One region of the Streptomyces sp. NPDC043685 genome, then DNA from elsewhere that is predicted to be linked to it. Evidence: riboswitches for the same ligand, from Rfam matches in the RefSeq annotation. Region 1 holds a riboswitch; each other region holds the start of a gene.

Evidence for each region. A riboswitch is a leader RNA that binds a small molecule or an ion and turns the genes downstream of it on or off. The one in region 1 is predicted to bind cyclic di-AMP.
Region 2: another riboswitch for cyclic di-AMP. It lies ahead of AC0665_RS16940 (M23 family metallopeptidase); the one in region 1 lies ahead of AC0665_RS34685 (transglycosylase family protein).
Region 3: another riboswitch for cyclic di-AMP. It lies ahead of AC0665_RS00850 (transglycosylase SLT domain-containing protein); the one in region 1 lies ahead of AC0665_RS34685 (transglycosylase family protein).
Region 4: another riboswitch for cyclic di-AMP. It lies ahead of AC0665_RS20715 (M23 family metallopeptidase); the one in region 1 lies ahead of AC0665_RS34685 (transglycosylase family protein).

What each region holds. Positions count from the first base shown of each region.
Region 1 is NZ_JBWKCH010000013.1:149,105-154,669, forward strand. It holds gene AC0665_RS34675 (cytochrome P450 family protein) at 1-843, shown strand, start outside; gene AC0665_RS34680 (transglycosylase family protein) at 964-1,935, shown strand; cyclic di-AMP (ydaO/yuaA leader) riboswitch at 2,164-2,330, shown strand; gene AC0665_RS34685 (transglycosylase family protein) at 2,335-3,033, shown strand; gene eno (phosphopyruvate hydratase) at 3,297-4,577, shown strand; gene AC0665_RS34695 (FtsB family cell division protein) at 4,680-5,156, shown strand; gene AC0665_RS34700 (DUF501 domain-containing protein) at 5,209-5,565, shown strand, end outside.
Region 2 is NZ_JBWKCH010000004.1:731,125-736,689, reverse strand. It holds gene AC0665_RS16950 (PrsW family intramembrane metalloprotease) at 1-18, shown strand, start outside; gene AC0665_RS16945 (aldo/keto reductase) at 15-959, opposite strand; gene AC0665_RS16940 (M23 family metallopeptidase) at 1,100-2,128, opposite strand; cyclic di-AMP (ydaO/yuaA leader) riboswitch at 2,140-2,296, opposite strand; tRNA gene AC0665_RS16935 (tRNA-Met) at 2,595-2,668, opposite strand; gene AC0665_RS16930 (alginate lyase family protein) at 2,723-3,955, opposite strand; gene AC0665_RS16925 (dihydrofolate reductase family protein) at 4,052-5,182, opposite strand; gene AC0665_RS16920 (MarR family winged helix-turn-helix transcriptional regulator) at 5,261-5,565, shown strand, end outside.
Region 3 is NZ_JBWKCH010000001.1:174,617-180,181, reverse strand. It holds gene AC0665_RS00860 (LolA family protein) at 1-683, opposite strand, end outside; gene AC0665_RS00855 (polyprenyl synthetase family protein) at 915-1,925, opposite strand; cyclic di-AMP (ydaO/yuaA leader) riboswitch at 2,429-2,606, shown strand; gene AC0665_RS00850 (transglycosylase SLT domain-containing protein) at 2,610-3,389, shown strand; gene AC0665_RS00845 (HAD family hydrolase) at 3,353-4,201, opposite strand; gene AC0665_RS00840 (GNAT family N-acetyltransferase) at 4,373-5,458, shown strand; gene AC0665_RS00835 (glycosyltransferase family 2 protein) at 5,479-5,565, shown strand, end outside.
Region 4 is NZ_JBWKCH010000006.1:115,228-120,792, forward strand. It holds gene AC0665_RS20705 (M16 family metallopeptidase) at 1-802, shown strand, start outside; gene AC0665_RS20710 (M16 family metallopeptidase) at 799-2,187, shown strand; cyclic di-AMP (ydaO/yuaA leader) riboswitch at 2,378-2,542, shown strand; gene AC0665_RS20715 (M23 family metallopeptidase) at 2,555-3,343, shown strand; gene AC0665_RS20720 (GntR family transcriptional regulator) at 3,532-4,227, shown strand; gene AC0665_RS20725 (HPr family phosphocarrier protein) at 4,386-4,667, opposite strand; gene AC0665_RS20730 (bifunctional acetate--CoA ligase family protein/GNAT family N-acetyltransferase) at 4,845-5,565, shown strand, end outside.

The DNA of each region.
Region 1 (5,565 bases):
GCCTTCCCGCTGCCCATCTACGCCATCTGCGACCTGCTCGGCGTCCCCCGCGAGGACCAGGACGACTTCCGCGACTGGGCGGGCATGATGATCCGTCACCAGGGCGGTCCGCGGGGCGGCGTGGCGCGCTCGGTGAAGAAGATGCGCGGTTACCTCGCCGACCTCATCCACCGCAAGCGGGAGGCGCTGCCCGCCGAGCCCACCCCGGGCGAGGACCTCATCTCCGGCCTCATCCGCGCCTCGGACCACGGTGAGCACCTCACCGAGAACGAGGTGGCGGCCATGGCCTTCATCCTGCTGTTCGCCGGTTTCGAGACCACGGTGAACCTGATCGGCAACGGCACCTACGCCCTGCTCACCCACCCCGGGGAACGCGCCCGCCTCCAGGCGTCCCTCGCCGCCGGGGAGACGGGCCTGCTGGAGACCGGCGTCGAGGAACTGCTGCGCTACGACGGCCCGGTCGAGCTCGCCACCTGGCGCTTCGCCACGCAGCCCCTCACGCTCGGCGGGCAGCGCGTCGAGGCCGGCGATCCCGTCCTGGTCGTCCTGGCCGCCGCGGACCGGGACCCGGAGCGGTTCGCCGACCCGGACGCCCTGGACCTCGCCCGCCGCGACAACCAGCACCTCGGGTACGGCCACGGCATCCACTACTGCCTCGGCGCCCCGCTCGCCCGCCTGGAGGGCCAGACCGCGCTCGCCACCCTCCTCACCCGCCTCCCGGACCTGCGGCTGGCGGCGGATCCGGCCGAGCTGCGGTGGCGCGGCGGGCTCATCATGCGGGGGCTGCGCACGCTGCCGGTGGAGTTCGCACCGGCCGGACGTGACGAAACATCAGAGCTGTGATCTTCACGTGATCTGCGCGGCATGAACTTGTGACAAGTGATCGTCTGCCGATACGTTCACCCATCAACGCGGCCCGGGATTCCGGCCGCCGGTCACTGCTGTCTCGCGAAAGGTCTCCGTATGCTCTCCGGGAACGGTCGGCACCGCCGCCCCCGTCAGGCTCCGGCTCTCCTCGTGGCGGCCGGAGTGACCGGCTCCGCCATCGCGATCCCTCTCCTCGGGGCCTCCGGTGCCAGCGCGGCCGACGGCACGACCTGGGACCGGGTCGCGGACTGCGAGACCGGCGGCGCGTGGAGCCAGAACAGCGGTAACGGCTATTACGGCGGCCTGCAGTTGTCCCAGGAGGACTGGGAGAAGTACGGCGGTCTCGACTACGCCGCGAGTGCCGACCTGGCCAGTCGCTCCCAGCAGATATCCGTGGCCGAGAGAGTCCTCGCCGACCAGGGGGTCGGCGCGTGGCGCACCTGCGGACTGCTCTCGGGCCTCGAACAGGGCAAGGGGTCGGACACGTCCGGCTCGTCCGAGACGTCCGGTGAGGTGGACTCACCCGGTCTGCTCGACGGCCCTGACGCGTCCCCTTCTCCGGAGGCCTCTTCGAGCCCGTCGTCGTCGCCCGACGCACGGTCGACCGAGAAGGATGAAACCAGCAAGTCCGACAAGTCGTCCGATTCCACCTCGCAGGAGCGGGGCGAGAAGCAGGAGCGGGACGAGAAGTCCGGCAGCTCCGGCTCCGGTGAGGGCGGCGAGTCCGCCAACTCGCGTCAGCGCGGCGAGTCCTCGGCCCCGGCGGACGCCGGCTCCGGCCGTCACCGCGGCCCCGGCGCCGAGGAGGACTCCGCGTCCGCGAGCGGCCGTGAGGGCGCGTCCTCGGGCCGTCACGCCTCGCGCGGCGGTGACGCCTCCCGTGACGCTTCCCAGGGCGCCTACATCGTCGGCGTCGGCGACAGCCTCTGGTCCATCGCCGACTCCCTTGACGTCGACGGCGGATGGCACTCCCTCTACGACGACAACGAGCAGACGGTCGGTACCGACCCGAACCTCATCCTCCCCGGTCAGAAGCTCACCACAGGGGTCGAAGCGGACGAGGGGTAGCCGTCCGGGCAGTGCGGAAACGGCGGTCGAAGTCACCCCTAAACCGGGTGAGTTCACGTCATGTTTCGCGCCGAATGTCCCGTATAAGGCCGGTGAGAGATAGATCTCAGAAGCCCTGATCGTCTTTGAAATTCGGCGGATCGCGTGTCTACGGTCGTGATCGCTCGTCACCACGAGCCCCGGCTGCCGCAACGCCGAATCCTGCCAGCGGCCGCACGGGAACAGTCGTCGCGTCAAGCGCCGTAGGCAGGAGCGGGGGACCCAAGGTAGGTGCCCGACCGGCCGGTTGTGCCGGAAGGGCTTGGGGTGAAGCCGTGTCCCGTGAGGGACGCGGCCGGGCAACTCAACCGGCCCGAACCCGACAGCTCACCTCGCAGGCGTCGGTGAGGGGATCTCTCCATGCTGTTTTCCGCCAAGGGCAAGCACCGTCGTCCGTCCAAGGCCACCCGCGCCGCCGCGCTCGCCGGTGTCACCGGTGTCGCCATCGCCGCCCCGCTGATGGCGGCCGGCAACGCCTCCGCCGCCACCGCCTCCGAGTGGGACGCCGTCGCCCAGTGCGAGTCCGGCGGCAACTGGTCCATCAACACCGGCAACGGCTACTACGGCGGTCTGCAGTTCTCCGCCTCCACCTGGGCCGCGTACGGCGGCACGCAGTACGCCTCGACCGCCGACCAGGCCAGCAAGGACCAGCAGATCCAGGTCGCCGAGAAGGTCCTGGCGAGCCAGGGCAAGGGCGCCTGGCCGGTCTGCGGCAAGGGCCTGTCGGGTGCCGGCTACACCGGCGGCGGCTCGTCGAGCGACTCCGGCAGCTCCACGCAGCAGCAGAGCCAGCAGAGCACCGAGACCCGCAAGACCGAGCAGCAGCCGGCCTCCCGCTCCGAGGACCGCCCGGCCGCCAAGAAGACCGTCACCACCCCGACCGGCAAGAAGGTCAAGAAGGGCGACGGCGAGTACAAGGTCGTCGAGGGCGACACCCTCAGCTCCATCGCCGCGGACAAGAAGGTCAAGGGCGGCTGGGAGAAGCTCTTCGAGCTGAACAAGGACATCGTCGAGGACGCCAACCTCATCTACCCGGGCCAGCAGCTGCACCTGAAGTAAGCAGCGGCCCCTCCCGGCCCCCCGGGGCCCACGGACTCCCCGCCCCGGTGCGCCATCCCCCGTGCGCACCGGGGCGGGGTTTTTTCGGCAACCGGCTTTGTTCCGTTCGGAAACAATTTACTCTCGGTTCTGTCCATGGGGTGGGCGACCCGGTGGCCGATCGCCCGGAGCCGGTTAGGCTCATGTCGCGAGCCACCACGGCCCGCACCCCGCCGGGTCCACGCGACCCGCGTCACCGCGTCACATTCAAGAAGGAGATGCTCGTGCCGTCCATCGACGTCGTCGTAGCCCGGGAAATCCTGGACTCCCGAGGCAACCCCACGGTCGAGGTCGAGGTCGGCCTCGACGACGGCAGCACCGGTCGTGCCGCCGTCCCGTCCGGCGCCTCCACGGGCGCCTTCGAGGCCATCGAGCTCCGCGACGGCGACTCGAACCGCTACCTCGGCAAGGGTGTGGAGAAGGCCGTCCTCGCGGTCATCGAGCAGATCGGCCCGGAGCTGGTCGGCTACGACGCCACCGAGCAGCGCCTGATCGACCAGGCGATGTTCGACCTGGACGCCACCGACAACAAGGGCTCCCTCGGCGCCAACGCCATCCTCGGCGTCTCCCTCGCCGTCGCCCACGCCGCCTCCGAGGCCAGCGACCTGCCGCTGTTCCGCTACCTGGGCGGCCCCAACGCGCACCTGCTGCCGGTGCCGATGATGAACATCCTGAACGGCGGCTCGCACGCCGACTCCAACGTAGACATCCAGGAGTTCATGATCGCCCCCATCGGCGCGGAGTCCTTCTCCGAGGCCCTGCGCTGGGGCGCCGAGGTCTACCACACGCTGAAGAAGGTCCTGAAGTCCAAGGGCCTGGCCACCGGCCTCGGCGACGAGGGCGGCTTCGCCCCGAACCTCGGCTCCAACCGCGAGGCCCTCGACCTCATCCTCGAGGCGATCAAGGAAGCCGGCTACACCCCCGGCGAGCAGATCGCCCTCGCCCTCGACGTCGCCGCCTCCGAGTTCTACAAGGACGGCGTCTACACCTTCGAGGGCAAGGAGCGCTCGGCGGCCGAGATGACCGAGTACTACGCGGAGCTCGTCGACGCGTACCCGCTCGTGTCCATCGAGGACCCGCTGTTCGAGGACGACTGGGAGGGCTGGAAGACCATCACCGACAAGCTCGGTGACAAGGTCCAGCTCGTCGGCGACGACCTGTTCGTGACCAACCCCGAGCGCCTGGCCCGCGGCATCGAGGAGGGCGCGGCCAACGCGCTCCTGGTCAAGGTCAACCAGATCGGCTCGCTGACCGAGACGCTGGACGCCGTCGAGCTGGCCCAGCGCAACGGCTTCAAGTGCATGATGTCCCACCGCTCCGGCGAGACCGAGGACGTCACCATCGCCGACCTGGCCGTCGCCACCAACTGCGGCCAGATCAAGACCGGCGCCCCGGCCCGCTCCGAGCGCGTCGCCAAGTACAACCAGCTGCTGCGCATCGAGGAGATCCTCGACGACGCGGCGGTCTACGCCGGCCGCAGCGCCTTCCCGCGCTTCAAGGGCTGACCCGGCTCGTAAGTAGCAGCGTCGTACGTACGTCCCCGTACTCGGTCCCGTACCGTGTCCGGGGACGTACGCGCGTATGACGGTGGAGCGGGAGGCGGACAGATGGCCGTGAAGGACCGGGACCGGTTCTCCACCGCGACCAGGATCCGGTTGCTCGGCGAGCAGACCGCGGCCCGGGTCTACCGCTCCCAGACCAAGCGCCAGGCCCGGCGCTCGCGGCTGACCGGCCGGGCCGCGCTGCTCGCCCTGGTGATGTGCTCGCTGATCGTGGCCCTGGCCTACCCGATGCGGGAGTACGTCTCGCAGCGCGCCGAGATCGACGACCTGCAACGCGAACAGCGGCAGGCCCGCGAGCGCGTCGAACGGCTGCGCGACCTGAAGGCGCGCTGGCAGGACGACGCGTACGCCGAGCAGCAGATCCGGCAGCGGTTGCACTACGTCATGCCGGGGGAGACGGGTTTCATCGTCGTCGACCCGCACGCGGCGAAGCAGTCGCGCACCGACCTGGGGGCGGCCGACCGCCCCTGGTACTCGAACGTCTGGGACGGGGTCGACAAGGCCGACGCCTCCGACCGGTGACCCGGCCCCAGCCAGTGCCCTGAACCCAGAGAAAGACAGCCTGAAGACAGTCATGGAAACGCCCCCGCCGACCACCCCGCGCACCGAGCCCACCGACGCCGACGTCGAGGCCTTCAAGCAGCAGCTCGGCCGGCCCCCGCGCGGGCTGCGCGCGATCGCGCACCGCTGCCGGTGCGGACAGCCCGACGTCGTGGAGACGGCCCCCCGCCTGCCCGACGGCACGCCCTTCCCGACGCTGTACTACCTGACGTGCCCGAAGGCGAACTCCGCGATCGGCACGCTGGAGGCCAACGGCGTGATGAAGGAGATGACCGAGCGGCTGGCCTCGGACCCGGAGCTGGCGGCGGCCTACCGGGCGGCGCACGAGGACTACATCCGGCGCCGTGACGAGATCGAGGAGCTGAAGAAC
Region 2 (5,565 bases), on a different contig from region 1:
AACCCCTACCGTTCCTAGGCCGAGGCCTCCGTGAGGCGGGCGACCTCGGCGTCCGTGAGCGTCAGCTCGCCGACGCCCACCAGGGCGGGCAGCTGCTCCACCGTCCGCGCGGAGGCGATCGGCGCCGCCACGGTCGGCTGCGCGGCGAGCCAGGCCAGGGCCACCGTCGCCACGGGCACGTCGTGCGCCCCGGCGACCTCGTCGAGGGCGTCGAGCACCCGCCGCCCCCGCTCGGTCTCCAGATGCTTGGCGGCACCGCCCGCCCGGGCGCTCTCGACCGTCGTACCGGGCCGGTACTTGCCGGTGAGGAAGCCGGACGCGAGCGCGTAGTACGGAACGGCCGCGAGGCCGGACCCCTCGGCCAGGTCCTGGAGCGCACCCTCGTAGGTGTCGCGGGAGACCAGGTTGTACTGGGGCTGGAGGGCCACGTACCGGGCGAGTCCTTGGCGGTCGGAGAACTCCAGGGACGCCCGCAGCCGCTCGGCGGAGATGTTGGAGGCGGCGATGTGCCGCACCTTCCCGGCCTTCACGAGTTCGTCGAGCGCGCCGATGATCTCCTCGACGGGCACGTCGGGCCGGTCGAAGTGCGTGTAGTAGAGGTCGATGTAGTCGGTGCCGAGGCGGCGCAGGGAGGCGTCGGCCGCGGCCTTGATGTTGGCGGCGGACAGGCCCTGGAAGTCGGGGTGCTGGCTGACCTTCGTGGCGACGATCACGTCGGAGCGGTTCCCGCGTGCCGCGAGCCACCGGCCGAGGATGGTCTCGGATTCCCCGCCCCGGTTGCCCTCGGCCCACGCCGAGTAGACGTCGGCGGTGTCGACGAAGTTGCCGCCGGCGGCGGTGTAGGCGTCGAGGACGGCGAACGACCGGTCCTGGTCGGCGGTCCAGCCGAAGACGTTGCCGCCGAGGGCGAGGGGGAAGACCTCGAGGTCGGAAGAGCCGAGCTTGCGCAGAGAAGTCATGCTCCGTGTCAACGCCCGTACAGGAATGCCTGATTCCACAACGGACGCAAAGTTCCCGTAAACACCCGGCGGAAAACCGGCGGCCCTGACGTCGGGGGGTCGTCGTCAGGGCCGCCGGTGCTTCCACGGGTGTGGACCGCTCAGGGGGTGAGTCCCTTGCCCCGCAGCCACGCCATGGGGTCGATGCCGCTCGCGGATCCGGCGGAGTGGACCTCCAGGTGGAGGTGCGCGCCGGTGACGTTGCCGGTGGCGCCCACGCGGCCGATGACGTCGCCGGTGCTGACCTTCTGGCCGACGCTGACGCCGATGGAGGACTGGTGCGCGTACCAGATCTCGGTGCCGTCATCGAGGGTGAGGACGGTCTTGTAGCCGTAGGAGCCGTTCCAGCCGGCCTCCGTGATGGTGCCGCTGTGCACGGCCTTGATCGGCGTGCCCGTGGGCGCGGCGAAGTCCAGGCCCGTGTGGTAGCCGGAGGACCAGTAGGCGCCTGCCTGGCCGAAGCTGGAGGTGATGGTGTAGGAGGAGGTCGGCAGCGTGTACTGCTTGGCGAGGGCGGCGAGCCGCTCGGCCTCGGCCTTCTTCCTGGCCTCTTCCTCCGCCTTCTTCTTGGCTTCGGCGGCCTTGGCCTTGGCTTCCTTCTCCGCCTTGGCGACGGCTTGCGCCGCTGCCTTCTCGGCGGCGGCCGCGGCGTCCTGCGCGGCCTTGGTCTCGATCTGCTCCTGCTGGTGCTCGACCTGCGCCATGATCCGGGCGCGCAGCGCCTCGCCTGCGCCGGAGGTGTTCTCCTCGGGGTCCGCCGTGGCGGTGCCGAGGCTGCTGAGCGGGGTGGCGGAACCCTCAGGGGTGTCGTCGTCCGAGATGAGGGAACCCACCGAGGGCAGGTCCGGCACGGAGATGGACACCGGGGGCTTGCCGGTCTGGGCACTGGCCATGCCGCCGGCACCCACGGCGGCTATGACACCGACGCCCAGGACGGTGGAGCTGCGGGCGAGACCTCCGCCGCGCTGCTTGGTGACGCGGTGCCGGCCACGGACGGGACGGATGGACTCCTCGGTGGGGTTCCACTCCTGGAACGGGCCCTCGTCGGTGCGCTGACCGCCGTAGCCGAAGGTGTCGGTGTCGCGCTTCTGCGCGAACGGGGCTGCGGGGGCAGGCCGGTTGGACGCCACGTGGGCGTGCTCCTTTCCTTCCTTCTCGCCTACCGGGTTAGCTGACGGGTTCGGAGCAGGAAGGTCTCCTACGCGCGTATACCCACCGTGCTTCCACGGTGGTATCCGCCCGATTCACCCCAAGTGGTGGTTCCCCGGTTCCCTTTCGGGATTCGGCGCGTGCGCACGGAGCCGCCTTCTGTGACGGCTGGGACGACCGCGCTGCGTTATCGAACGTTAATAGACGCACGAGGGGTATTCCAGCGATTCCACTTGATCATTAACCTTTTTCGCGCGGACTTACCTGCCATGACCGGCTTAAATCGGGCGAGTTGACCACCTCACAAGTAACTTACGGGTTTTGACGGTGTGTCAGTTGTGATGCGGAACGGGGTGGTTCGCTCACCGAGCGTGAGGGTCGTCGCGAGATCTCGAGGAAAAACACCGAGGGCCGGAACCCTTTCGGATTCCGGCCCTCGGCCTTCAGTAGCGGGGACAGGATTTGAACCTGCGACCTCTGGGTTATGAGCCCAGCGAGCTACCGAGCTGCTCCACCCCGCGTCGTTGTGATTCCAGTGTACGCCATCCGCGGGACAGCTCGTGCACACCCGTCGCTCAGCCGTCCGGGGCGCCCGCGTGGGTGAGGGTCTCCCAGGCGGTGAACAGGTCGTCGGTGCCGGCGGGCCGGGCCCGGACGGCCAGTTCGTGCGCGGCGGGGACGGACCGGCCGCGCCGTTCCTCCAGATGGTGCAGGGCGACCTCCAGATGGGGTCCGAGGCCCCGCTCGACCCGGCCGCCGCACAGCCACTCGGGTGCGCGCCCGCCCTGTTCGTGGCGGGCGTGCAGGGCGAGCGCGGTCGCCAGCCGGTCCTCGATCTCGCCGTAGAGGTCGACGCCCTGGTGCCAGGCCGTCTCGGCGATGTGGGCGGTGGCGGCGAGCGAGGCGCCCACGTGCCGGAAGCTGTGGCAGGTCTCCTGGGAGACGCCGTCCCGGTACGTGGTCTGGCCGAACCAGTACGAGGCCATCCGCTGCGGGCCGTCCACGCCGGAGCCGGGCACGGTGAGCGGCACGGGGCCGTCCTTCTCCAGGTAGAGGTAGGCGGGCACGCGCTCCCGGAAACGCTCCAGGGCGTGGCCGAAGACCCGGTGGTCGCCGAGGAAGACCGCCACGGAGATCACGGCGTCGATCGCCACCAGGTCCCAGGATCCGGTGAAGTCCGGGTCGGAGGCGACGACTTGGGGGAGGTGGGCGGTGCGCAGCATGTCCTCGAAGCCGCGCACCCGCGCGGCCGGCCAGCCCCCGCCGGGTGTGTGCCGCACGATCTCGGCGGCCCGCGCCCACACCGACCCGGTCCAGCCGGCCTGCAGCGCGGCCTTCTCCCCGGTGTGCCGGCGCAGCGTGGCCGCCCAGGCGTCCATGAGCTGCCTGGCCTTCTCCGCGTGCCGCCGCTCGCCGGTGGCGGCGAAGAGCAGGGCCTGCGCGTAGGCGGCCAGGGCGTCCTCGCGCTCCGCGGCGCAGCCGCGGCCCTGAAGGTCGCCGGCCGGGCAGACGACCGTCTCGTGCGGCCGGGCCCGGTGCCGGTACGAGCCGTACGGGCTGTCGCGCAGGGCGAGGTACGCCGCTCGCCAGGGCTGCCGCCCGGCGGTGACGTGCTCGCGCAGGGCGTCCAGCTGGGCCCGGTCGACGAGGACGCCGGGGTGGGTGAACGCGGCGCCGGAGGGCAGGACCGGGCCCATGGCGCGGGTGCCCGGGCCGTCGGGCCGGCAGGAGGGGACGAGCAGGGCGAGCGCGGTGAGCAGCGGCAGCAGGAGCAGTGCCGCCGTCCTTCGTCTGCGCGCTGACCCCATGGCCGCCGCCTCCGCGCTCGTCGTCCGGGTCCCTGGAGGCAGCGTGGCCCGGACGGCGGTGCGGACGCAGGATCTGTTGGGCCGATCGGCTCGCCCTCAGCCCAACAGGTGGCGGTTCGGGGCCTTGGCCCGCTCCTCGTGCTCCGGGAGGACGACGACCTCCGCCCCCGCGGCCGCGAGGAGACCGCTGCCGTCGGCGTCCGTCACGAAGGTGTCCGGCTCGCGCCAGGCGGTGACGACCCGCCGCACGCCCGCGTCGAGGATCAGCCGGGCGCAGGGCGCCGGGCGGGAGGCGCGGCGGGCGCAGGGTTCCAGGCTGCTGTACACCGTCGCGCCGGGCAGGCGCGGGTCGTCCGCGTCGAGCTTGGCGAGGGCCGCCTCCTCGGCGTGCACGACCGGGTCGCCGGCCTCGCGGGAGTGGCCGCGGGCCAGTTCCGTGCCGTCGGCGGCGACCACGACCGCGCCCACGCTGAACGCGGTGTCCGACGGCGGGCAGTGCCCGGCCAGATCGCAGGCGAGGGCCAGCCAGTGGTGATCGGCGGCGGTGGGCAGGGCGCCGGTGCCCGGGGCGGTCGGTTCGTAGCGCATCAGGACGACGTCCTCGATCCGCCGCGTCTCCAGCAGCCGGAGCCGGCCGCCCTGGTAGCCGCCCGGGCCGAAGAGGCGGGGCGCCCGGGGGTCGCCCACGAAGAGCGGGGCGAGGACCAGCTGGAGTTCGTCGGCCAGGCCCTGGGTGAGGAGCTGGGTGTGGATCAGGCCGCCGCCCTCGACCATGAGCCGCCGCACGCCCCGGACGTCGTGCAGGTGGGTCAGGAGCCGCCGCCAGTCGAGGTCGGCGCCGAGCGGGACCACGTCGGTGGCGAGACCGAGGGCACGGGCGCGCTCGGCGCCCCGGTCGGTGGTGTAGAGGACCTTCTCTCCGCCGGTGTGCCAGAAGCGGGCGTCCGGGTCGAGGTCGCCCGAGCCGCTGACGGTGACCTTCAGGGGGTACTCCGGCTGCCCGGCGGCCGTGCGGGCGGCCCGGCGTTCCGCGGAGTTCACCAGGAGCCGCGGGTTGTCGGCGCGGATGGTGCCGGCACCGATCAGGATCGCGTCGACAAAGGCCCGGACCTCGTCGACCCGGTCGAAATCGGCCGCGCTCGACAGCAGCAGGCGGTCGGGGCCGGTGTCGTCCAGGTAGCCGTCGAGGGAGACGGCGGCGGACAGCAGGACGTACGGGTGAGGCATCGACGCTCCGCGGCTGGTCGGGTCAGCGGGACTGGACTGGGTCTTGGTTCAAGTTTGAAACAAACCTACACTGGCGGCATGACGACTCGCTGGCTCACGCCGAAGGAGCAGCGCGCCTGGCGCGCCTACATCGCCGCTTCGCTGCTCCTGGAGGACGCGATCGACCGGCAGCTCCAGCAGGACGCCGGCATGCCGCACCTGTACTACTCCATCCTGTCGGTCCTGTCGGAGTCCCCGGGGCGCCGGCTGCGCATGACCGATCTCGCCGAGCGGCTGAAGATCACGCGCAGCCGGCTGACGTACGCGGTGACGCGACTGGAGAAGGACGGCATGCTGCGGCGCGAGGCCTGCCGGTACGACAAGCGGGGCAGCGTCGCCGCGCT
Region 3 (5,565 bases), on a different contig from region 1:
GACTGCTTCGGCTCGACGACGAGCTTGTAGGCGTCCCGGCCGGCGACCTGGGCGGTGCCGTCCACGGTCACGGAGGTCGTGTCGTCGACCGCCTTCAGGGCCTCCTCGGCGAAGTCCTTCGGCAGGGCCGGCGGCTGCTGGTCCTTGCCGCGCTCCGGGCTCTCGGAGGAGGTGCCGTGGTAGACCTCGTTGGACTTGCTGTCGTAGCCCCAGACGTCCTTGCCGTTGTGGATGAGGCTGTACTCGGCGGCGTTCTCCAGCAGCGACAGCTTCTGCCGGTCCGGGCCGTCGGCGGCGACGCGCAGGGTGTGCGTGCCGGAGGCCAGTTCGGTGAGCTTGGCCGTCGGGTCGGCCGAGGAGCCGTCACCACCGCCCGCGGCACCGGACAGCAGACCGGACTCCAGGCCGCCGAGGTTCGGCAGACCGAGGTCGGTGCTGATCTTGACGGTGCCGGACAGCTGCTCGACGTCGGACGCGGCGATCTTCTCTATGAGCTGCTGGGCGGTGATCTTCGGAAGGTCGGGGTCACCGGAGTCGGCGAGCGCGGGGACCAGGCCGATCGTCGCGGCGGCCACCCCGATCACCGTGACCGGGACGATGTACCGCGCGGCGGTGCGCCGCCCGGAGCGCTGCTCGTCGGCCTCCCCGGCGGTCGTGCTGTCGTCGGATGCGTACGGTGCCATGTGTGCCCTACCTCCGTGGTCGGCGGCGGCTGTCCGTGTCGTGCACGCACTCGTCCCTGAGCCGCCATTCTCACCCGAACAGGTGAGGAGTGGTGCTTTCCGTGGTCACCATCTGACCAAATCGGCCAGGGAGATACGTCAGACCCCGGGCTCAACTCCGTGTACTGCTGGGGTATGACACGGAGGCCGGGCTTCTCCCCCGACCCGTAGGGGTCGTACGGGGAGGAGGTGTCAGCCGGCCCGGTGCACCACGGCGTCGCACAGCTCCAGGAGCGCCGTCTTCGCGGCGCAGTCCCGCAGGGGGGCCAGCGCCGCGCGGGCGTCCTGGGCGTAGCGGACGGTGTCCCGCCGGGCCTGCTCCAGCGCCGGGTGGGCGCGCAGCAGGCGCAGGGCCTCCGCGTGCCGCGCGTCGTCGGTGAGGTCGGAGTCCAGCAGCTCGCACAGGGCGACGTCCTCGGCGAGCCCGAGCCGGGCGGCCCGCTCGCGCAGCCGCAGCACCGGCAGGGTGGGGATGCCCTCGCGCAGGTCGGTGCCGGGGGTCTTGCCGGACTCGTGGGAGTCGGAGGCGATGTCCAGGACGTCGTCCGCGAGCTGGAAGGCGACGCCGAGGCGCTCGCCGTACTGGGTCAGCACGTGCACGACCGTCTCGTCGGCGCCGGACATCATCGCGCCGAACCGGCACGAGACGGCGACCAGCGAGCCGGTCTTGCCGCCCAGCACGTCCAGGTAGTGCTCGACGGGGTCGCGGCCGTCCTGCGGTCCGGCGGTCTCCAGGATCTGGCCGGTCACCAGGCGCTCGAACGCCTCGGCCTGCACCCGCACGGCCTCCGGGCCGAGGTCGGCCAGGATGTGCGAGGCGCGGGCGAAGAGGAAGTCGCCGGTGAGGACGGCGACGGAGTTGCCCCAGCGGGTGTTCGCGCTCGCGACGCCGCGGCGCACGGCGGCCTCGTCCATGACGTCGTCGTGGTACAGCGTGGCGAGGTGGGTCAGCTCCACGACGACGGCCGAGGGCACGATCCCGGGGGCGTGCCGGTCGCCGAACTGGGCGGACAGCATCACGAGCAGCGGACGGAACCGCTTGCCGCCGGCGCGCACCAGATGCTGGGCGGCCTCCGTGATGAAGGGCACCTCACTCTTGGTGGCCTCGAGCAAGCCTTCCTCGACAGCCGTCAGTCCGGCCTGGACATCGGCTTCCAGAGCCTGGTCCCGCACGCTCAGCCCGAACGGCCCGACGTCGGTCACGAGGGGTCTCCTGTCTGCTGTGTCTGCCGGTGATTACGCGGTTTGTCGATAGGTCGCTGCCCTCACTCGAGTCAGCGTATCCGGTCACGTTTCGATCACCGCCAGCGCCCAGGGTTACAGGCCGGGCGGTATCCGATCACGACCGCAATGTTTTCGATCAACCTATAAGAACAGATATTTATCGACTTACCCAAGGGTGGTGAACTATGCACCATTTGCCGCTTTGGGTAAGCAAATTCCCGTTGGTGGAAAATGCCCCACGGACTCGTGATCAGTGAGTTGAATCACTGCCTCCGCTTTTCCGCCCTCCTCCCACCTCGCCCCGTACCCCCTTTTCCGGAAAGCAAGTTGAGCCCTTGGCTGCCGCAAAGGATCAAGCGGCCCAAATGCCTCCGACCAAGGTCAACTACGTGATATGTGACTGAGGCGCTTGTTCCGGACATGTGCTCTCGCATACGTTCCCGCCCTGTCCGGCGGACGCCTCATCCTGCCGCCGCCCGGACTCCCCACTGGAACCGACTCACTCACGCAGGGCAGGAGCGGGGGACCCAGGTAAGTCGCCGGACCGCACAGCGGCACGGCTCGGGGTGAAGCCGCGTACGGCACACAGCGCCGTACGCGGCCGGGCACCTCCCGGCCCGAACCCGACAGCTCACCTCGCAGGCGCCGGAGAGGAACATCGTCATGGCCGGACGAGGCAAGCACCGTCGCCCCAGAACCAACCCGCTGACCCGCGGCTTCATCGCCGTCGGCACCGGAGGAGCCGCACTCACCCTCCCGCTCCTCGGCGCCGCCCAGGCGAGCGCCGCCGAGCCCCAGAGCGCCCCCGTCGCCGCACAGTCCGCGCCCCGCGCGGCCCAGCCCGCCACGTCGCTCACGTACACCGTGGTCAAGGGCGACTCGCTGGCCCGCATCGCGGACAAGTACGACGTCCGGGGCGGCTGGAAGCGGCTCTACAAGGACAACCGCGCCGCCGTCGGCGACAACCCGAAGCTGATCCACCCGGGTCTGAAGCTGACGGTGAAGACCACCAAGGCGAAGGCCGCGAAGAAGACGGCCACCCCGTCGTCCGCCCCCGCCAAGCCGGCCGCGAAGCCCGCCACGGGCGTCGCCCAGGCCACCCAGGCGTCGGCCAAGACCTACGCGAACAACCTGGACGGCTGGATCCGCGAGGCGCTGGACATCATGGCGCAGAAGGGCATCCCCGGGTCCTACGACGGCATCTACCGCAACATCATGCGCGAGTCGTCCGGCAACCCGCTGGCGATCAACAACTGGGACTCGAACGCCGCGGCGGGCACCCCGTCCAAGGGCCTGCTCCAGGTCATCGACCCGACGTTCGCCGCCTACCACGTGGACGGCACCTCCTTCGACCCGTTCGACCCGGTCGCCAACATCACCGCGGCCTGCAACTACGCGGCCGACCGCTACGGCTCGATCGACAACGTCAACGGACCGTACTGAGCCGCCCCGCCCAGCAGTCGCTCGAGGACGACGGCGATGCCGTCGTCCTCGTTCGACAGGGTGACCTCGTCGGCCACGGCCTTGAGTTCGGGATGGGCGTTCGCCATCGCGACGCCGTGGCCGGCCCAGTCGAACATCGGGATGTCGTTGGGCATGTCGCCGAAGGCGATGGTGTCCGCCGGACGCAGCCCCAGATGCTCGGCCGCCAGCGCCAGGCCCGTCGCCTTGGTGATCCCGCACGGCTGGAGCTCCACCGTGCCGGGCCCCGACATCGTCACCGTCGCCAGCGAACCCACCACCGAGCGGGCCGTCGCCGCCAACGCGTCGTCCGACAGGTGCGGATGGCGCAGCAGCACCTTGCTGATGGGCTCGCCCCACAGGTCGTCACGCCGTTCGACCCGCACCGCGGGCAGGGTCGGGTGCGGCATGAGATAGCCCGGCTCGATCAGCGTGAGCCCGTCGACCCCGTCCTGGTCGACCGCCGCGTACACCTGCCCCACCTCGGCCTCGATCTTGCCGAGGGCGGTCTCGGCCAGCTCCCGGTCCAGCGTGATGGACCACAGCAGCCGGTCCGCGCCGGCGTCGTACACCTGCGCGCCCTGCCCGCAGACCGCGAGCCCCGTGCAGCCGAGGTCGTCCAGCAGCGGCCGCACTCTCGGCGCCGGCCGGCCCGTCACCACGAGGTGCTGGGCACCGGCGTCCGCCACCCGCGCGAGCACGGCGAGGGACCGTTCGGAGAGGGTGTCGTCGCCGCGCAGCAACGTCCCGTCCAGATCGGTGGCGATGAGTGAATATGCGAGGGGTGCGGCCATGATCAGAGAATACGGACAACGCGGCCCTTCGTTTCATCGCACAGGGGACGCCGATTGCCCGGTTGAAGGCCTCTGCACCGGTTGGCAACAACATGCTCCGCTACCTACCCGAGAGGCCGCATAGAGCGGTACCTTCCATGTGTCCAGGGGGGACTTGATCGGGGGGTCAGGTTGAGCAGTGGGCGCATTCGCGTGGCGGGGGCCGGGGAGCTCGGTGAAGGGGAGAAGGAGCGCTGGCGTGCGCTGCGCGCGGCCTCCGGGGCACCGCGCAACCCCTTCATGGAACCGGAGTTCACCGAAGCCGTCGGCCGGGTCAGGCCGGGGGCCCGGGTCGCCGTGGTGTACGAGGGGCTGGAGCCGGCCGGCTTCCTGCCCCATGAGCGGGGCCCGTTGGGGCAGGGCCGGGCGATCGGGTTCGGCGTCTCGGACGCCCAGGGCGCGATCCTGCGGCCGGGCCTGGACCTGGAGACGGGTGAACTGCTGAGGGCCTGCTCGGTGTCGAGCTTCGCCTTCGACAATCTGGAGGCCGAGCAGCGGCTGTTCGTCCGGTACGCGGCCGAGGAGTACGCCACCTACGTCATCGACGTGGAGAAGGGCTACGAGGCCTACGAGTCGGTGCTGCGCGCGCAGTCGCCGAAGTTCCTGAAGACCACCCTGGCCAAGGAGCGCAGGCTGGGCCGGCAGGCCGGTGAGCTGCGGTTCGTCTTCGACGAACGCGACCCGGCCGCCCTGCGCACGCTGATGGAGTGGAAGTCGGCGCAGTACCGCAGGACCGGCCGCCGCGACCGGTTCGCCCAGGAGTGGATCACCCGGCTCGTCGGGCAGCTGGCCCGGACCCGGGCGCCGGAGTGCAGCGGCACGCTGTCCGTGCTGTACGCGGGTGAGCGGCCGGTCGCCGCGCACTTCGGGCTGCGTTCGGCCTCGGTGCTGGCCTGCTGGTTCCCGGCCTACGACCCGGAGTTCGCGAAGTTCTCGCCGGGGCTGGTGCTGCATCTGCGCATGGCCGAGGCGGCGGCTGCCGAGGGGGTGGGCATGCTCGACCTGGGGCGGGGCGCGGCCGAGTACAAGGACGCGCTCAAGACGGGCGAACTGCCCGTTTACGAGGGTGCGGTGACGCGGCCGGGGGCGGGCGCGGCGCTGTACTGGCTGGGCCGCGAGCCGGCGCGCCGCGCGCACAGCTTCGTCCGCGGCAGGCCGCGGCTCGCGGCGCTGGCCGCGCGGACGCTGAAGGGCGTGGCTCGGCTGCGCCGTACCTGACACACAAGGGGGGTGGGCGCATGGCCCGTTCGGCGCGTGCGCAGGAGGAGATACGGCGGTTCCTCGACATCGGGGCGGTCCAGGTCGCCGAGCTGGACCTCGACGGC
Region 4 (5,565 bases), on a different contig from region 1:
GCTGGAGGACGCGCGCGCGTTCTTCCGCACGTACTACGCGCCGAACAACGCCGTGCTGTCCGTGGTCGGCGACATCGACCCCGAGCAGACGCTGGCCTGGGTCGAGAAGTACTTCGGCTCCATCCCCGGTCACGACGGCAAGCCCGCCCCGCGCGACGGCTCGCTGCCGGAGATCATCGGCGAGCAGCTGCGCGAGGTCGTCGAGGAGGACGTCCCCGCGCGTGCGCTGATGGCCGCCTACCGGCTGCCCCACGACGGCACGCGCGAATGCGACGCGGCCGACCTGGCCCTCACCGTCCTCGGCGGCGGCGAGTCCTCCCGCCTCTACAACCGCCTGGTGCGGCGCGACCGTACGGCCGTGGCGGCCGGATTCGGCCTGCTGCGGCTCGCCGGGGCGCCCTCCCTGGGGTGGCTGGACGTGAAGACGTCCGGTGACGTGGAGGTCCCGGTCATCGAGAGCGCCATCGACGAGGAGCTCGCCCGGTTCGCCGAGGAGGGTCCCACGGCCGAGGAGATGGAGCGCGCCCAGGCCCAGTTGGAGCGCGAGTGGCTGGACCGCCTCGGCACGGTCGCGGGCCGCGCCGACGAACTGTGCCGGTACGCCGTGCTGTTCGGCGACCCGCAGCTCGCCCTGACGGCGGTCAACCGCGTCCTGGAGATCACGGCGGAGGAGGTCCAGGAGGCCGCCAAGGCCCGCCTGCGCCCCGACAACCGCGCGGTGCTCGTCTACGAGCCCGTCGCCGACGAGACCGACGAGACCGCAGCCGCGGCCGGCGACGAGAACGAGGAGGCGGCCAAGTGACCGAGCTCGCCACGATGGACTTCCACCCCCGGCCGCAGGCGGGCGAGGCCCGCCCCTGGGCCTTCCCGGCCCCCGAGCGCGGCACGCTCGGCAACGGCCTGACGGTGCTGCGCTGCCACCGCCCCGGCCAGCAGGTCGTCGCGGTGGAGGTGCTGCTGGACGCCCCCCTGGAAGCCGAGCCGGCCGGCCTCGACGGTGTGGCCACGATCATGGCCCGGGCCTTCTCCGAGGGCACCGACAAGCACTCCGCCGAGGAGTTCGCCGCCGAGCTGGAGCGCGCCGGAGCCACCCTCGACGCCCACGCCGACCACCCGGGCGTCCGGCTCAGCCTGGAGGTGCCCGCCTCCCGGCTCGCCAAGGGACTGAACCTGATCGCCGACGCCCTGAGGGCGCCCGCGTTCGCCGACAGCGAGGTCGAGCGGCTGGTCCGCAACCGCCTCGACGAGATCCCGCACGAGCTGGCCAACCCCTCACGGCGCGCCGCCAAGGAGCTCTCCAGGGAGCTGTTCCCGGCGGGCTCGCGCATGTCGCGGCCCCGGCAGGGCACCGAGGAGACGGTCGCATCGATCGACTCCGCGGCCGTGCGCGGCTTCTACGAGAAGCACGTCCGCCCCGCCACGGCCACCGTGGTGGTCGTCGGCGACCTGACCGGCATCGACCTCGACGCCCTGCTCGGGGAGACCCTGGGCGCCTGGACGGGCTCCTCGGCCGAGCCGCGCCCGGTGCCGCCGGTGACCGCCGACGACACCGGCCGGGTCGTCATCGTGGACCGCCCGGGCGCCGTCCAGACGCAGTTGCTGATCGGCCGTATCGGCCCGGACCGGCACGACCGCGTGTGGCCTGCGCAGGTGCTCGGCACGTACTGCCTCGGCGGCACCCTCACCTCCCGCCTGGACCGCGTCCTGCGCGAGGAGAAGGGCTACACCTACGGCGTGCGGGCGTTCGGCCAGGTCCTCAGGTCCGCGCCGGACGGCACCGGTGCCGCGATGCTCGCCATCAGCGGTTCCGTGGACACGCCCAACACCGGCCCCGCCCTGGAGGACCTCTGGACGGTGCTGCGCACCCTCGCCGCCGAGGGGCTGACCGACGCCGAGCGGGACGTCGCCGTGCAGAACCTGGTGGGCGTGGCGCCGCTGAAGTACGAGACGGCGGCGGCCGTCGCGAGCACGCTGGCCGACCAGGTCGAGCAGCACCTGCCCGACGACTACCAGGCCACCCTGTACCGGCAGCTCGCGGCCACCGGCACCGTGGAGGCCACCGCGGCGGCCGTGAGCGCCTTCCCGGTGGACCGTCTGGTGACCGTTCTCGTCGGTGACGCGGCGCAGATCAAGGCACCCGTCGAGGCCCTCGGCATCGGCGAAGTCACCGTCGTCGCCGCCGAGTAGCGGCACACGCTCAGGGGCCCTGGCCGTCTTCGAAGGCGCCAGGGCCCCTTTATGCCCGAATTGATACGGAGGTTGCCTGTCTGCCCTGTGGGATGCGCTACAAAAGCCGGGATTCATTTGGGAATTGAAAGTGACGCCGCTTAGCGTCATCCGGGCTGTTCGTCAGGCAGTGCGCCGCACCCGCGGCACCGGACAGTCATCGCCGAGTCCCCGTACGGCGCGAGCCAGGGGAGCCGGGGACCCATCGCAGTCCCTGGGGTGAATCGGACGCCCGCGCCAGTGGCGAGGGAGTCCGTAGGAGACCTTCCTGCTCCGAACCCGTCAGCTAACCCGGTAGGCGAGAGGGAAGGAAAGGACCAGCCACTTCATGGCGTTCACTCGCGCCACCGGCAAGCACCGTCGTCCCAGCAGGATCCAGCGCGGCACCGCCCGCGCGGCGGGCGTCGCGGCCCTCGCCACCACCGGCGTGATTGGCACCGTGGCGGCCCCCGCGGCCTTCGCCGCCGAGCCCACCGCCGAGCAGACGGGGCTCACCCCGGTCGTCACCATGGGCGACACCGTGGCCCAGCAGATCGACGCCCAGGCCATCGCGCAGCAGCAGGCCGCCGAGGAGGCCGCCGCCAAGCAGAAGGCCGAGGAGGCCGCCCGCAAGCGTGCCGCCGAGGCCGCCCAGGAGGCCAAGGAAGCCGCCGAGAAGGCCCGTGAGGCCAAGGAGCGCGCCGCCCGCGAGGCCGAGCGCAAGCGCCTCAACGCCTTCGTGGCCCCGATCTCCGGCTCGTACGTCTCCACCGGCTACAAGGCGAGCAGCGGCCTGTGGTCCTCCGGCAGCCACACCGGCGTCGACTTCCACGCCGCCACCGGCACCTCCGTCCACGCGGTCGGCGCGGGCACCGTCGTCGAGGCCGGCTGGGGCGGCTCCTACGGCAACCAGATCGTGATCAAGATGCACGACGGGACGTACACGCAGTACGGCCACCTGTCCTCGATCGGCGTCTCGGTCGGCCAGCAGGTCACCCCGGGCCAGCAGATCGGCCTGTCCGGCGCGACCGGCAACGTCACCGGTCCGCACCTGCACTTCGAGGCCCGCACGAGCCCCGAGTACGGCTCGGACATCGACCCGGTCGCCTACCTGCGCTCGCACGGCGTGAACGTCTGACCGGCACCTCATCGCACTCCCCGAAGCCCCGGCTCCCCGAGCCGGGGCTTTCGGCGTTCACGCCGGCGGACTGTCCAAAAAATATTCATGGATTCCCGCTTGCCGTCGGAAATTCCCGCTCATTGCAATAGAGTCACGGAACACGCGCCGCTCGCCGGCGTTTCACGGGGATTAAGCGGAGGTCGGTCATGCGTATTCCCGCGCACTCGGTGTGCACGGCCATCCGGGACGACATCGTCGCCGGTGTCCACGCGCGCGGCAGCCGGCTCACCGAAGAACTCCTCGCGCGCCGCTACGGCGTCTCGCGGGTCCCCGTGCGGGAGGCGCTGCGCACCCTGGAGGCCGAGGGCTTCGTGGTGACCCGGCGGCACGCGGGCGCGTGCGTGGCCGAACCCACCGAGCAGGAGGCCGCCGACCTGCTGGAGATGCGGCTGCTGCTGGAGCCGCTCGGCGCCGCACGGGCCGCCCAGCGCCGCACCGAGGGGCATCTGAAGGTCCTGCGCGGCCTGGTCCGGCTGGGCCAGGAGCGGGCCCGCCGGGGCAACAGCGACGATCTGCGCTCCTTGGACGGCTGGTTCCACGAGACGCTCGCCCAGGCCTCCGGCAGTCCCGCGCTGACCTCGATGCTCACCCAGCTCCGCCACAAGATCGCCTGGATGTACGCCGTGGACGCGCCGCTGAGTCCGGTGGAGTCCTGGGCGGAGCACGGCGCGATCGTGGACGCGGTGGCGCGCGGCGACAGCGAGCGCGCGCGGGCGGTCACGGCGCTGCACACCGAGCGCGCGACGGGCGCACACCGCTTGCGTTCCGGCTCCGTCGGGGAAGGCGCCGAGCGTGTGAGGAACTCGCAACATCCCGTAAACACGGCGAGCCTGCGGCATTAACACGGCAGCCGTATACAAAGAGAGCAGTCAATTTCCGGGGGTCTCTTTCAGCTGCCCGGATTCCTGAATTCGTTCCCCATTTCGGCGTCAAATGGCGAAGGGCCCGCCCGGTGAATTCGGACGAGCCCTTCGCTGTGCACCCGATCGGGCGCCCGGGATCAGACGGTCTCGGGCAGTTCCTCGAGACCCTCGGAGACCAGCTTCGCGAGCCGGTCCAGGGCGGCGTCCGCGCCCTCGGCGTCGGAGGCGAGGACGATCTCCTCGCCACCCTGGGCGCCGAGGCCGAGGACGGCCAGCATGGAGGCCGCGTTGACGGGCTTGCCGTCGGCCTTGGCGATCGTCACCGGGACGCCTGCGGCCGTGGCGGCTCGGACGAAGATGGAGGCGGGACGGGCGTGGAGACCCTCGGCCCAGCCGACGTTGACGCGGCGCTCAGCCATGTGTTGCTGCCCTTCGCTTTTCAGGGTTGTCTAGACCAGTTTCCCATATCGTGAAGCCGTACCGGGAGCGGTCCTCGGACCGCCCCGGGGTGCCGTCGGATCGCGGCCTCGACCCGACTGACGCCCTCCACAGACTGCCTCGCGCCGCTGTCGGACGCTAGCCGTACTCTGGGGCCCATGCAGACCTCGCCGGACCGGCACGAGTATCCCGCCCACTGGGAAGCCGACGTGGTGCTGCGCGACGGGGGCACCGCGCGCATCCGGCCCATCACCGTTGATGACGCCGATCGCCTGGTCAGCTTCTACGAGCAGGTCTCCGACGAGTCGAAGTACTACCGCTTCTTCGCGCCGTACCCTCGCCTGTCCGCCAAGGACGTCCACCGCTTCACGCACCACGACTTTGTGGACCGGGTGGGACTCGCGGCCACGGTGGGCGGCGAGTTCATCGCCACCGTACGCTACGACCGGATCGGCGCCGACGGAACGCCCGCGTCCGCACCCGCCGACGAGGCCGAGGTCGCCTTCCTCGTCCAGGACGCCCACCAGGGCCGCGGAGTCGCCTCCGCCCTGCTGGAGCACATCGGAGCCGTCGCCCGCGAGCGCGGCATCCGCCGTTTCGCCGCCGAGGTGCTGCCCGCCAACACCAAGATGATCAAGGTGTTCACGGACGCCGGCTACACCCAGAAGCGCAGTTTCGAGGACGGCGTCGTCCGTCTGGAGTTCGACCTCGAACCCACCGACCGCTCCCTGGCCGTGCAGTACGCGCGCGAGCACCGTGCCGAGGCGCGCTCCGTGCAGCGGCTGCTCGCGCCCGGCTCGGTCGCCGTCATCGGGGCCGGACGCACCCCCGGCGGGGTGGGCCGCAGCGTCCTCGGCAACATCCGGGACGCCGGCTACG